Regions from separate parts of the Ornithinibacillus liuyingii genome, predicted to be linked through region 2. Evidence: riboswitches for the same ligand, from Rfam matches in the RefSeq annotation. Region 2 holds a riboswitch; each other region holds the start of a gene.
The links. A riboswitch is a leader RNA that binds a small molecule or an ion and turns the genes downstream of it on or off. The one in region 2 is predicted to bind cobalamin.
Positions count from the first base shown of each region.

Region 1: linked by a shared signal. The riboswitch ahead of ACSKT4_RS14470 (DUF4430 domain-containing protein) and the one ahead of ACSKT4_RS07150 (acyl-CoA thioesterase) in region 2 are both predicted to bind cobalamin.
Region 3: linked by a shared signal. The riboswitch ahead of ACSKT4_RS11210 (DUF4430 domain-containing protein) and the one ahead of ACSKT4_RS07150 (acyl-CoA thioesterase) in region 2 are both predicted to bind cobalamin.

Region 1 is NZ_JBPWOS010000010.1:113,688-116,975, forward strand. Features, by position in the region: gene ACSKT4_RS14470 (DUF4430 domain-containing protein) at 1-1,430, opposite strand, end outside; cobalamin riboswitch at 1,571-1,765, opposite strand; gene ACSKT4_RS14475 (ABC transporter substrate-binding protein) at 1,834-3,288, opposite strand, start outside.
Region 2 is NZ_JBPWOS010000004.1:208,111-211,398, forward strand. Features, by position in the region: gene ACSKT4_RS07140 (FecCD family ABC transporter permease) at 1-310, shown strand, start outside; gene ACSKT4_RS07145 (FecCD family ABC transporter permease) at 307-1,317, shown strand; gene ACSKT4_RS07150 (acyl-CoA thioesterase) at 1,361-1,819, opposite strand; cobalamin riboswitch at 2,000-2,174, opposite strand; gene pepV (dipeptidase PepV) at 2,394-3,288, shown strand, end outside.
Region 3 is NZ_JBPWOS010000007.1:137,603-140,890, forward strand. Features, by position in the region: gene ACSKT4_RS11205 (ATP-binding protein) at 1-1,523, shown strand, start outside; cobalamin riboswitch at 1,569-1,752, shown strand; gene ACSKT4_RS11210 (DUF4430 domain-containing protein) at 1,912-2,352, shown strand; gene ACSKT4_RS11215 (ECF transporter S component) at 2,349-2,867, shown strand; gene ACSKT4_RS11220 (ferredoxin) at 2,891-3,145, opposite strand; gene ACSKT4_RS11225 (YpbB family protein) at 3,271-3,288, shown strand, end outside.

The DNA.
Region 1 (3,288 bases), on a different contig from region 2:
TCCCCACCATCGAAGCCTCCATCTTCCGTTTGGACATTTGATAGCCATTGAACCGCTCTATCAAGGGCGCTCGATACTGCCGGTTGGTCTTTATAGGGACTTAAACCTATTAACGCCATTCCTGTTATATCTACACTCGGGGTACTAAAGTCACTATTTAATGACCAACTACCATCTTCATTTTGGGTACGTATTAATTCTTCTATTAGTCTCTGCCTCGTCCACTTTGCATCCTCAGGGACAGAAAACCCTTGAGTATCTAAAGCAATTAAGGCAAATATAGGGCCATTATTGCCTTGGAAGGTCATCGTATCATAACCACCACGGCGCTCAGGGCTATTATATATCAATTCGATTAAGTCTAAGCCTTCTATATCACGGGGGTCTATGCCAACAGCCACCGCAGCCATCACTAGTCTTTCAATATCTGTAATCTTAATACGACCATTCTCTAAACCTCTGATTACTTGGTCCTGAATATTTTGATAAAAAATAGTAAGGTAATCACTTGGAATCTCTTTTCCAGCTTTGGCCAGCCCAATTGCTTCCCATTCACTATTTACACCATTTTGGATGATATGGTTACTAGCTTTTTCTATAGCATCCTGGATTACCACTAGAGCGCTATCTAGTTCACCTCTATCACCCTTATCCGCCTCCACTAAATGTGGAGCAACTTGTTTATCATCATATGTAATGGTCAAGGATAACGAAGAGGTATAGCCTTGCTTATCTCTAACCTCAATAGTTATTATGTTTTGACCTTTTAGTAATGTAGCAGAGTAGTGATTACCTTCCTCCGCTACAATTACTGTATCATTCACTTTTACAGTGGGGATTAGAGCTGTTCCAAAATAACTAACCGCCTCTACAGCAAAGGACAGTTTGCTATCGTAAACCGTAGAACCATCCTTTAGGTTGTCTATATGAATAGTAGGATCCAAATGATCACGGAATGGGTGTAGATCAGCACCTATATCATTTCCTAAATCTGTTGTATAAAGCCATTCAACAACATCACCTGGAACTAGCGGAATAACTCCTGCACCTCGGTTTGGAAAGACACCATTTACTCGATACATCCAGCCACTACCGGGACCTCGGTCAAACTCATAAATGTCATCTATACCTTCTACATAGGCCGTCGCCCCTGTCCCACGGTACGATAATGTAATATCATTTTCCTCTGTAGCATTAATTAAAGCATCTAAAACCATATCCCCTTCTTCAATTTTTATTTCTGAGAACGGTAAAGGTACTTCCTCTTCTGAAACAACAATGGTAAGTTGTACGCTATTCTGTGCTTCATTATGAGGTTTGATGTCTTTTTGATCACTTGCAGCTTGTACATAGGATGCATTGATGAATAATGGGCTTAATAACATGATTAATATAATTAAATAGTTTACTAGTTTATGATGTTTGACCATCCAAAAATCCCCTTTTTATTTATTAGCTTTCACAATGTCCAATAAAAAAACATCTCTACCTAGAAGAGATGTTATGTAAACGCTACCAAAACACAATAAAGTATATTGTTCGTCACATGCCTCCCTATCCTCGTAGGTTGTGTGATATAAAAAAACAGGCAGGTCTCCTGACTCATGTTCATCATCTTCTATCTCCTTCCCATCAAAATGACAGTGGATTGTGATAAAAGACTCCCAATTACAGTGGCGGGACCGTGCCGGATTCTAACCGAACTTCCCTTTTAATGATTCGATCTAAAAAAGTCGTCAAATCAACCTGTTTTTTCTATTAAATTACTTTCAATTTAATCTATCTCTTTGATTCCGTCAAGCTTTTATTGAATATTCTTACTCATACACCAATTTAGTTCGATCCATATTCCTTCCTAAAGAACAAGTCTTTAAATGGTACTAATCCAATAATACTTAGTGAAATTCCCATCAAGTTTTCATGGTATAAAGCCTTTTGGTATGTTGAATATAAAGGCATAACAATATGATTTTCTATTAGTTTGTTTTCTAATTGGTTCATTATCTGAATCCTTCTGTTCGATGACACTTCCTGAACCAACTCTTTATAAATGCCCTGCGTAATTCTACTATTCTCTCTGTCTAATAGATTATGTAAAATACTCATTTCTGAATGAAATAAATTTAATAACGCAACCTCTTCAACATCTTCCGCAACATATTCCGATAATACTATGTCTGCCTCTTTAGCCTCTTCATAGAAATTAGAGTATGGAACGACTCGCAATTCCAAATGAATCCCTTGTTTGTTACATTCACTCTTTATCCATTTAATATCCTCTTCGTTTGGTTTAAGATTATAGGTCATTAATATTAAAGTATCCATATAATCTATATCCAATGACATATTATATAGCTTATCGTTATTTGGACGATTCTGATGAAAAACTCTTACCGGTTCATATCTTGGATAGCCTAGAGCCTCTATCATTCTCTTTTTATTTAAAAGTACCCCCAGCTTTTCTCGTAACAAATGATTGGACCTTATCTTATCCTTCCGCATATTCCACATGAGATACTTGATGGATAAATGCCCCCTTTCCACATTCTTATACCCCCTATCTGTATTTGTATTCCAAGTAAATGGGATATAGAAAAGTGGCTCTTCCTCAATCTCTTTTATATTCATGAACTTCTCGACTGATGGCATAACATGAATAAATATTTCATCAATATGAGCCCTCTCTTTAAAATAGCTTTGATGTACCGAAAGTGAGAGAAGATTCGTATTGTGAGACTTCACCTTGTACGGACCTGTTCCAATTGGTTCTCGAGAGAATTCTTCTACCGTTTGTTCCGCAAACCCCATTGGAACAATAGATGCTTTTGGTGAACATAACATAAATGGCCAATTTACAATCGGAATAGCAAAGTGAAATTGAATGGCATGTGAACCAATACTATTCATCTTTTCTAAATATGCGACTATCCATTTTGCTGGCGTATCCTTAAGTCTTTCGAAGGTGAATTTTACATCCTCAGCATCTAACATCTTACCATTATGGAACGGAATTCCTTTTCTAAGGTAAAATGTCCATACCTTCCCGCTCTCATCCCGTTCCCAATAATAGGCAATACTCGGTTCTACTTTGTCCGTATCTTTATTAAACGTAACTAAGGTATCAAATAGTTGTTGTACCATATGTATTTCCGTTTGTCGCTCTACTTGTGATGGATCTAAAGAATGAAATGACCGAAAATACGGAATATGTAAACACTCCTCACCCTCTTGTTGAGTTATATCTTTCCTCATGCCAAACAATTCCTTTAGTATAGTATCCAACACGTG
Region 2 (3,288 bases):
AACGAGGCAAATTAAGGCTGTCTTATTCGTTGTAATCATCCTCTTAACAGGTGCAGCGGTAGCACTTGTTGGTAATATGGTCTTTATTGGATTAATGATTCCCCATATGGTGCGTGCAATGGTAGGGACGGATTATCGTGTTATTATTCCTTTTTCTGCTATAGTAGGTGCTACTTTTATGATGCTAGCTGATTTAGCTGGGAGAACGATAAATGCCCCTTATGAAACACCGGTTGCTGCGATTGTCGCTATATTGGGGTTACCATTTTTCCTAATCGTGATACATAGAGGGGGCAAGGTATTCTCATGATCCGTCCAGAACTAGTAGTAAAACAGCGAATCATATTCTTCTCATTGCTTGTTCTGATTGTCATTACTGCGATAATATCCATGGGAATAGGTTATTCCTCCGTCTCCTTTGATAGAATTCTTCCAACATTATTTGGTGAAGGAAGTTTTAAGGAACACTTTGTTTTATTCGAGGTGCGATTGCCAAGGATTTTAATTACCATTCTTGCAGGTGCAGCATTAGCGGTGTCAGGCTCTATTTTACAAGGGATTACTAGAAATGACCTAGCAGACCCGGGCATAATTGGAATAAATGCGGGAGCAGGTGTAGTAATTGCTATTTTCTTTTTATATTTTCCAATAGATACAGGTAACTTTGTATATCTATTACCAGTTCTTGCTTTTATTGGTGCATTTGTTACAGCGGTAATTATTTACCTTTTATCTTATAAGAGAAATAGTGGATTCCATCCAATCCGATTAGTATTAGTTGGGGTTGGATTCGCGATGGCACTTTCTGGTGTTATGATTGTTGTCATTTCTTCCGCAGAACGGGAAAAGGTAGATTTTATTTCAAAGTGGATTGCAGGTAATATATGGGGGACAGATTGGCCTTTTATTATAGCATTACTTCCTTGGTTAATCCTACTTATACCTTACGCCATCTATAAGGCAAATCGGTTAAACATTCTTTCCATGGATATGCCTGTTGCCACAGGGCTTGGCATATCGATTGAGAAAGAACGATTTTCCTTATTGATAACAGCAACAGCTTTGGCTGCAGCAGCAGTAGCAGTAGCGGGAGGAATTGCTTTCATCGGGCTGATGGCCCCACATATGGCTAAAGCACTAGTAGGACCAAGAAATCAATTGTTCATCCCAATTGCAACACTTTTAGGTGGATTTCTATTATTGCTGGCAGATGTGATTGGACAAAATTTGTTACCAGATGAAGCGATCCCAGCTGGGGTCATGACAGCTATAATCGGCGCACCCTATTTTATTTATTTGTTAATGAAACGAATCTAGTAATGGGGCTTCATTTTAGCTTAGGGGGAGAATATATCTCCCCTTATTGTTTGGCTAATTTTGCCCTTTTCTTCTGTGCTTCTTGAAACAACTCTAGCTCATGCTCTGTTTCTGGAATCACCCCTGGAACAGGTACTGGCTTACCATGTTCATCAATCGCTACCATCGTAATAAAGGAGGTAGTGGTTAGACTTTTTTCCCTTGTTTTAAACCGTTCACATTCAACCTTCACATAAACCTCCATGGAAGTTCTCCCAGTGGAAATAACAAACCCCTCTAAAGTTAAAATATCGCCAACTCTTGCTGATGATAGAAAATTCACTGTATCAATAGATGCTGTAACGACTACCTTACCACTGTGTTTCATTGCAGCAATCGCAGCAATTTCATCAATATAAGATAAAACCTTTCCGCCAAAAATGGTACCTAAGTGATTAGTGTCAGGTGGTAACACCAATTTGGTTAGAATAGTACGTGAAACATTCGTAGATAGCTTTTCCATTACACTCCCTCTTTCTTCTTTTTTTGTACTATAGGTCTCTTCAAAAAGTGATGGAAATAAAAAAATCCATCCTTCTTAAAGAAGATGGATTTTTATTCAGGTGTAAAGGATAGACCACACGACTGGTCTATAGCTGTTTATTATACCCTCATATCCAACCTTCTCAATTCCCGAAGAAGATCATACATCATAGAACTGGCAGGTCTCCTGACTTATGCTTCACCCTACTTTAAGCCTTCCCGTCTTAGACAGTGGTATTCTCATTTCGTCAGCATTTACAGTTGCGGGGACAGTTCTGGATTTTCACCAGATTCCCTATTAAGTCTATTAAGACACCAATTCTACTGGTATACCTATATGTAGTTGTATGGCAACAGACCATATTATAAATTTAATATAGTTTGCTGATTATGCCAATTGTTTTAACGAATGTTTGTACATGGGAATGGAATGCTAATGATAAGTAATGTTAACTATTATGCTAAATCATGGTTAAGGAGTAAAATAAAGATGTTGTTAGAATGATGAGTGAATCAAACGTTTGTTTGAAATAAGTGGAAGGAGTGAAATACATATGGCTACCATCAATTGGATGGAGGAAGTTTTAAAGAGAAAAGACGAATTTATTAAGGATCTACAAGGACTACTTCAAATTAAAAGTGTCCTAGATGAAGAAAATGCTTCTGAGGATGCTCCATTGGGACAAGGCATTAAAGATGCCCTACAATATGTGTTAGATTTAGGTGAGAAAAACGGATTCTCGAGTAAAAATGTGGATAACCTTGCAGGTCATATTGAAATAGGGCAAGGGAAAGAATTAATTGGGGTATTAGGGCATGTAGATGTTGTTCCAGAAGGGGATGGCTGGAGTGTCGATCCCTATAGTGGCATTGTTAAGGATGGTAAAATCTATGCTCGTGGATCTAGTGATGATAAGGGTCCGACTATGGCAGCATATTATGGAATGAAAATAATAAAAGAACTAGGGCTACCTTTAAGTAAGCGAGTTCGCCTAATTATCGGGACAGATGAGGAAAGTAACTGGCGTTGTGTCGATCATTATTTTACACAAGAAGAAATGCCTACAACAGGATTTGTGCCAGATGCGGATTTCCCTATTATTTTTGCTGAAAAAGGAATCGCGTATTATGATATTGTCCAACCCATTCATAAGCAAGATGCATCTGCAAGCTATCAACTAGTATCCTTCCAATCAGGTCGCAGGTACAATATGGTGCCAGATATTGCGAAAGCAACGATTAAAGTACAAGAGGCACCTACTAAACTAATAGAAGATTATCTTGGCTATCTGAAAGAGGTAAAGCTCGAAGGAGAAGCTAATATCGAAGATGGTGAGTTGTTCTTTAGTTTAATTGGAAAAAGTGCACATGGTGCTGAACCAAGTCATGGCAAAAATGCCGGAATATTATTAGCACAATACTTACAAAAGCTTGAGTTAGATGAAGAGG
Region 3 (3,288 bases), on a different contig from region 2:
TTTCAGAAGGGGATTATTGGAGTTCAGAAACCGATGATATTCATTTGTCCAGTTTACGGGATGAGTGGCTTATCGAGCAATCCGATGTAGCTGGAATTATGGCGGATGATGACAACAACAACGATGAAATTGAAGTTTCAGAAGATGAGCCTGGTATTATGCTCGTTGGAAAAACTGTTCCGAACACCGATGATGTTGTACTAGTATATCAATCATTAGCTATTGTCGACCGTACCAAAGCAGAAACAACTAAGATCATATTAGGTGCTGCTGCTGTCGCGATTATTCTTACAACGATATTTGCCTTTTTCTTATCAACACGTATTACATCACCATTAATTAAAATGAGAGAGGCAGCCTTTGATTTAACAAGAGGAGAATTTAATACAAAGGTTCCCATCTTGACGCATGATGAAATTGGGGAACTGGCGATGGCATTTAATCATATGGGAAGACAGTTAAAATTTCATATTAATGCGTTAAGACAGGAGAAAGAACAATTATCTAGTATTGTTAATTCGATGGCAGATGGTGTGATTACATTAAGCCGTAGCGGGGAAATTATTGCTACCAATCAGCCTGCGGAACGGTTTATAGAAGACTGGTATTTCGAAAAAAATCTACAAAGTGATACCGAATCACGTAAGCTTCCAAAAGAATTGCTGGATACGTTACAGCAAGTCATTGAAGGGGAAAAGGAAGTAATAGAAGAAATCACATTACAAGGCCGAACCTGGGTAATGATCATGACACCTTTATATGATCAAGCTTATATACGTGGTGCAGTAGCTGTAATTCGCGATATGACTGAGGAACGTAGGCTAGATAAATTGCGTAAAGACTTTATTGCGAATGTATCCCATGAATTGCGAACCCCTATTTCGATGTTGCAAGGATATAGTGAAGCAATTGTTGATGATATTGCCGAGACGAAAGAAGAGAAAAATGAACTTGCACAAATTATCTATGAAGAATCATTACGGTTGAGTCGTCTCGTAAATGAATTACTCGATATGGCTAGTATGGAAGCAGGACATTTAACCTTGAAAAAGGAGAAGGTGGATATCACTCCTTATATTGAACGGATATTCCGTAAATTCCAAGGAATTGCTGCAGAGAATCAAATTGAAATGAGTTTAGCGAAAGATATACAAGAAGCTCAGGCTTATTTTGATCCGGATCGTATTGAACAAGTATTTACAAATTTGATTGATAATGCGATTCGCCATACGAGTGAAGGTGGCTTTGTGAAGGTTTCGGTCACAAATGATGATAATGGATTATCGGTGTCTGTTGAAGACAGTGGTAGTGGAATACCGGAAGAAGATTTGCCATTTGTGTTTGAACGATTCTATAAGGCTGATAAATCGAGAACTCGGAATAAGCATGTTAAAGGTACCGGGCTAGGGTTATCTATTGCCAAAAATATCGTCAAATCACATAGAGGTACCATTACGGTGAAAAGTAAATTAGATATCGGAACAACATTTAACTTCATGATTCCCAAGGAAGAAGATATTTAATCTTGTAATTTAGCTGTTGTATGGTACTATATGTAGTAGAATTGAATACAAGAATTTGATATTGGTGTATGTGTTACTTAAAAGGGAATCTAGTGAAAAGCTAGAGCTGTCCTCGCAACTGTAAGTGATGACGAAATAAGCAATGACCACTGTAGATTATTCTATGGGAAGGGCTTAAAGTAGGTAAGTAGTCACAAGCCAGTAGACCTGCCAGTATCAACTGTATCAATGATCCCGAGGATAGGACAATTGAGACAATCTAGTACATAAAAACAGTATTTTTATGCTTTTTTATGGTCGATAGACTGTCACAGGAGTTAACTAGTTACGGGGTTAGCTCTTTTTTTATTTACCTGATTTTTAAAATTACTAAAGTGGAGGGGAAAATATGAAATCACTATTATTAAAACTGTTTACAGTACTTGTAGCATTAGTAGTTCTTGCAGCTTGTGGCAATGATGAGTCTTCTGATAATGCAACTCAAAATCAAACGCCAAACGAAAACCAAGCTAATACCACTGAAACAAGTGAACAACAAGAGGAAGCAACTGTTAAAATTGTACTTTCTAAGGATAAAGAAGCTGAGATTTTAGAAGAAAAAGAAGTAGAAATCAACGAAGGCGATATTCTATTAGACGTGATGAAGGAAAATTTTAACGCTGAAGATAAAGACGGCTTTATTACCTCTCTTGAGGGGCTAGATTATGATGAAGAAAATTCAATGTCCTGGATGTTTTCTATCAATGGTGAAAGTTCACTGGTAGGAGCAGGGGAAGTGGAACTGAAAGATGGGGACGTAGTTAATTTCGATTATCAATCTTGGGAATGAGATCGTTGAATATTTATAAATTAACGCTATTAGCTTTTCTTGCAGCATTAGCTGTAGTTGGACGAATTATGTTAAGTTCTATCCCAAATGTTCAACCCGTAACTTCAGTTATTATTATAAGTGGCATTTTTTTAGGGCCAGTTGCTGGTATTATATTGGCGTTTTTAATTACCTTTTTATCGAATATGGTTCTTGGGACTGGATTATGGACGATTTGGCAAATCCTATCCTGGGGACTTATTGGGGTTATGAGCGGTATCTTAGGTAAAACAATGAAACAGATTCCTTTTTATCTCATTCTAATATTGGCTGTATTTAGTGGATACTTATACGGATTCATTGTTTCGTTGACTAACTACCAAATTACTGGACATGGATTTTGGGCTTATTATATAGCTGGTTTACCGTTCGATACGTATCATGCAATTGGTAATGCTGTCATCATGCTACTACTCTATCCGACGGTGTCATTTATTTTCCAAAACTATATACAAAAACATTTGAACACCAACTAACCTACTTTGTTGGTGTTCGTCTATTATCTCTCATATCGAAGTGGATTGTTATGGAAAGGATGTTCTGCTATTTTAATGGAGTCACTTGGACAACCTTCATAAGCATCCAATACATCGTCTTCTAATTCCTCAGGTATTTCCTTGTTTCCCGTATTGTCATCTATTGTAACAAAGGCTAGACCTTCATCATCATAATCAAAAAGTAATGGACAAGCCACCCCGCAGGAACCGCAGGCAATACACGTTTCTTTATCCACTATGGTATATTTAGCTCTCATCAATGGTTACCCCTCACGATACAGTTATATCTAGTACTTTTTCTATTTTAAAATGTAAATTAGTATTATTCAACTAAACGATAAATGATATGATAGAACTAAGTCCAATGAGGAGTTAAAAAAATATGTATGTTGAAGGAATT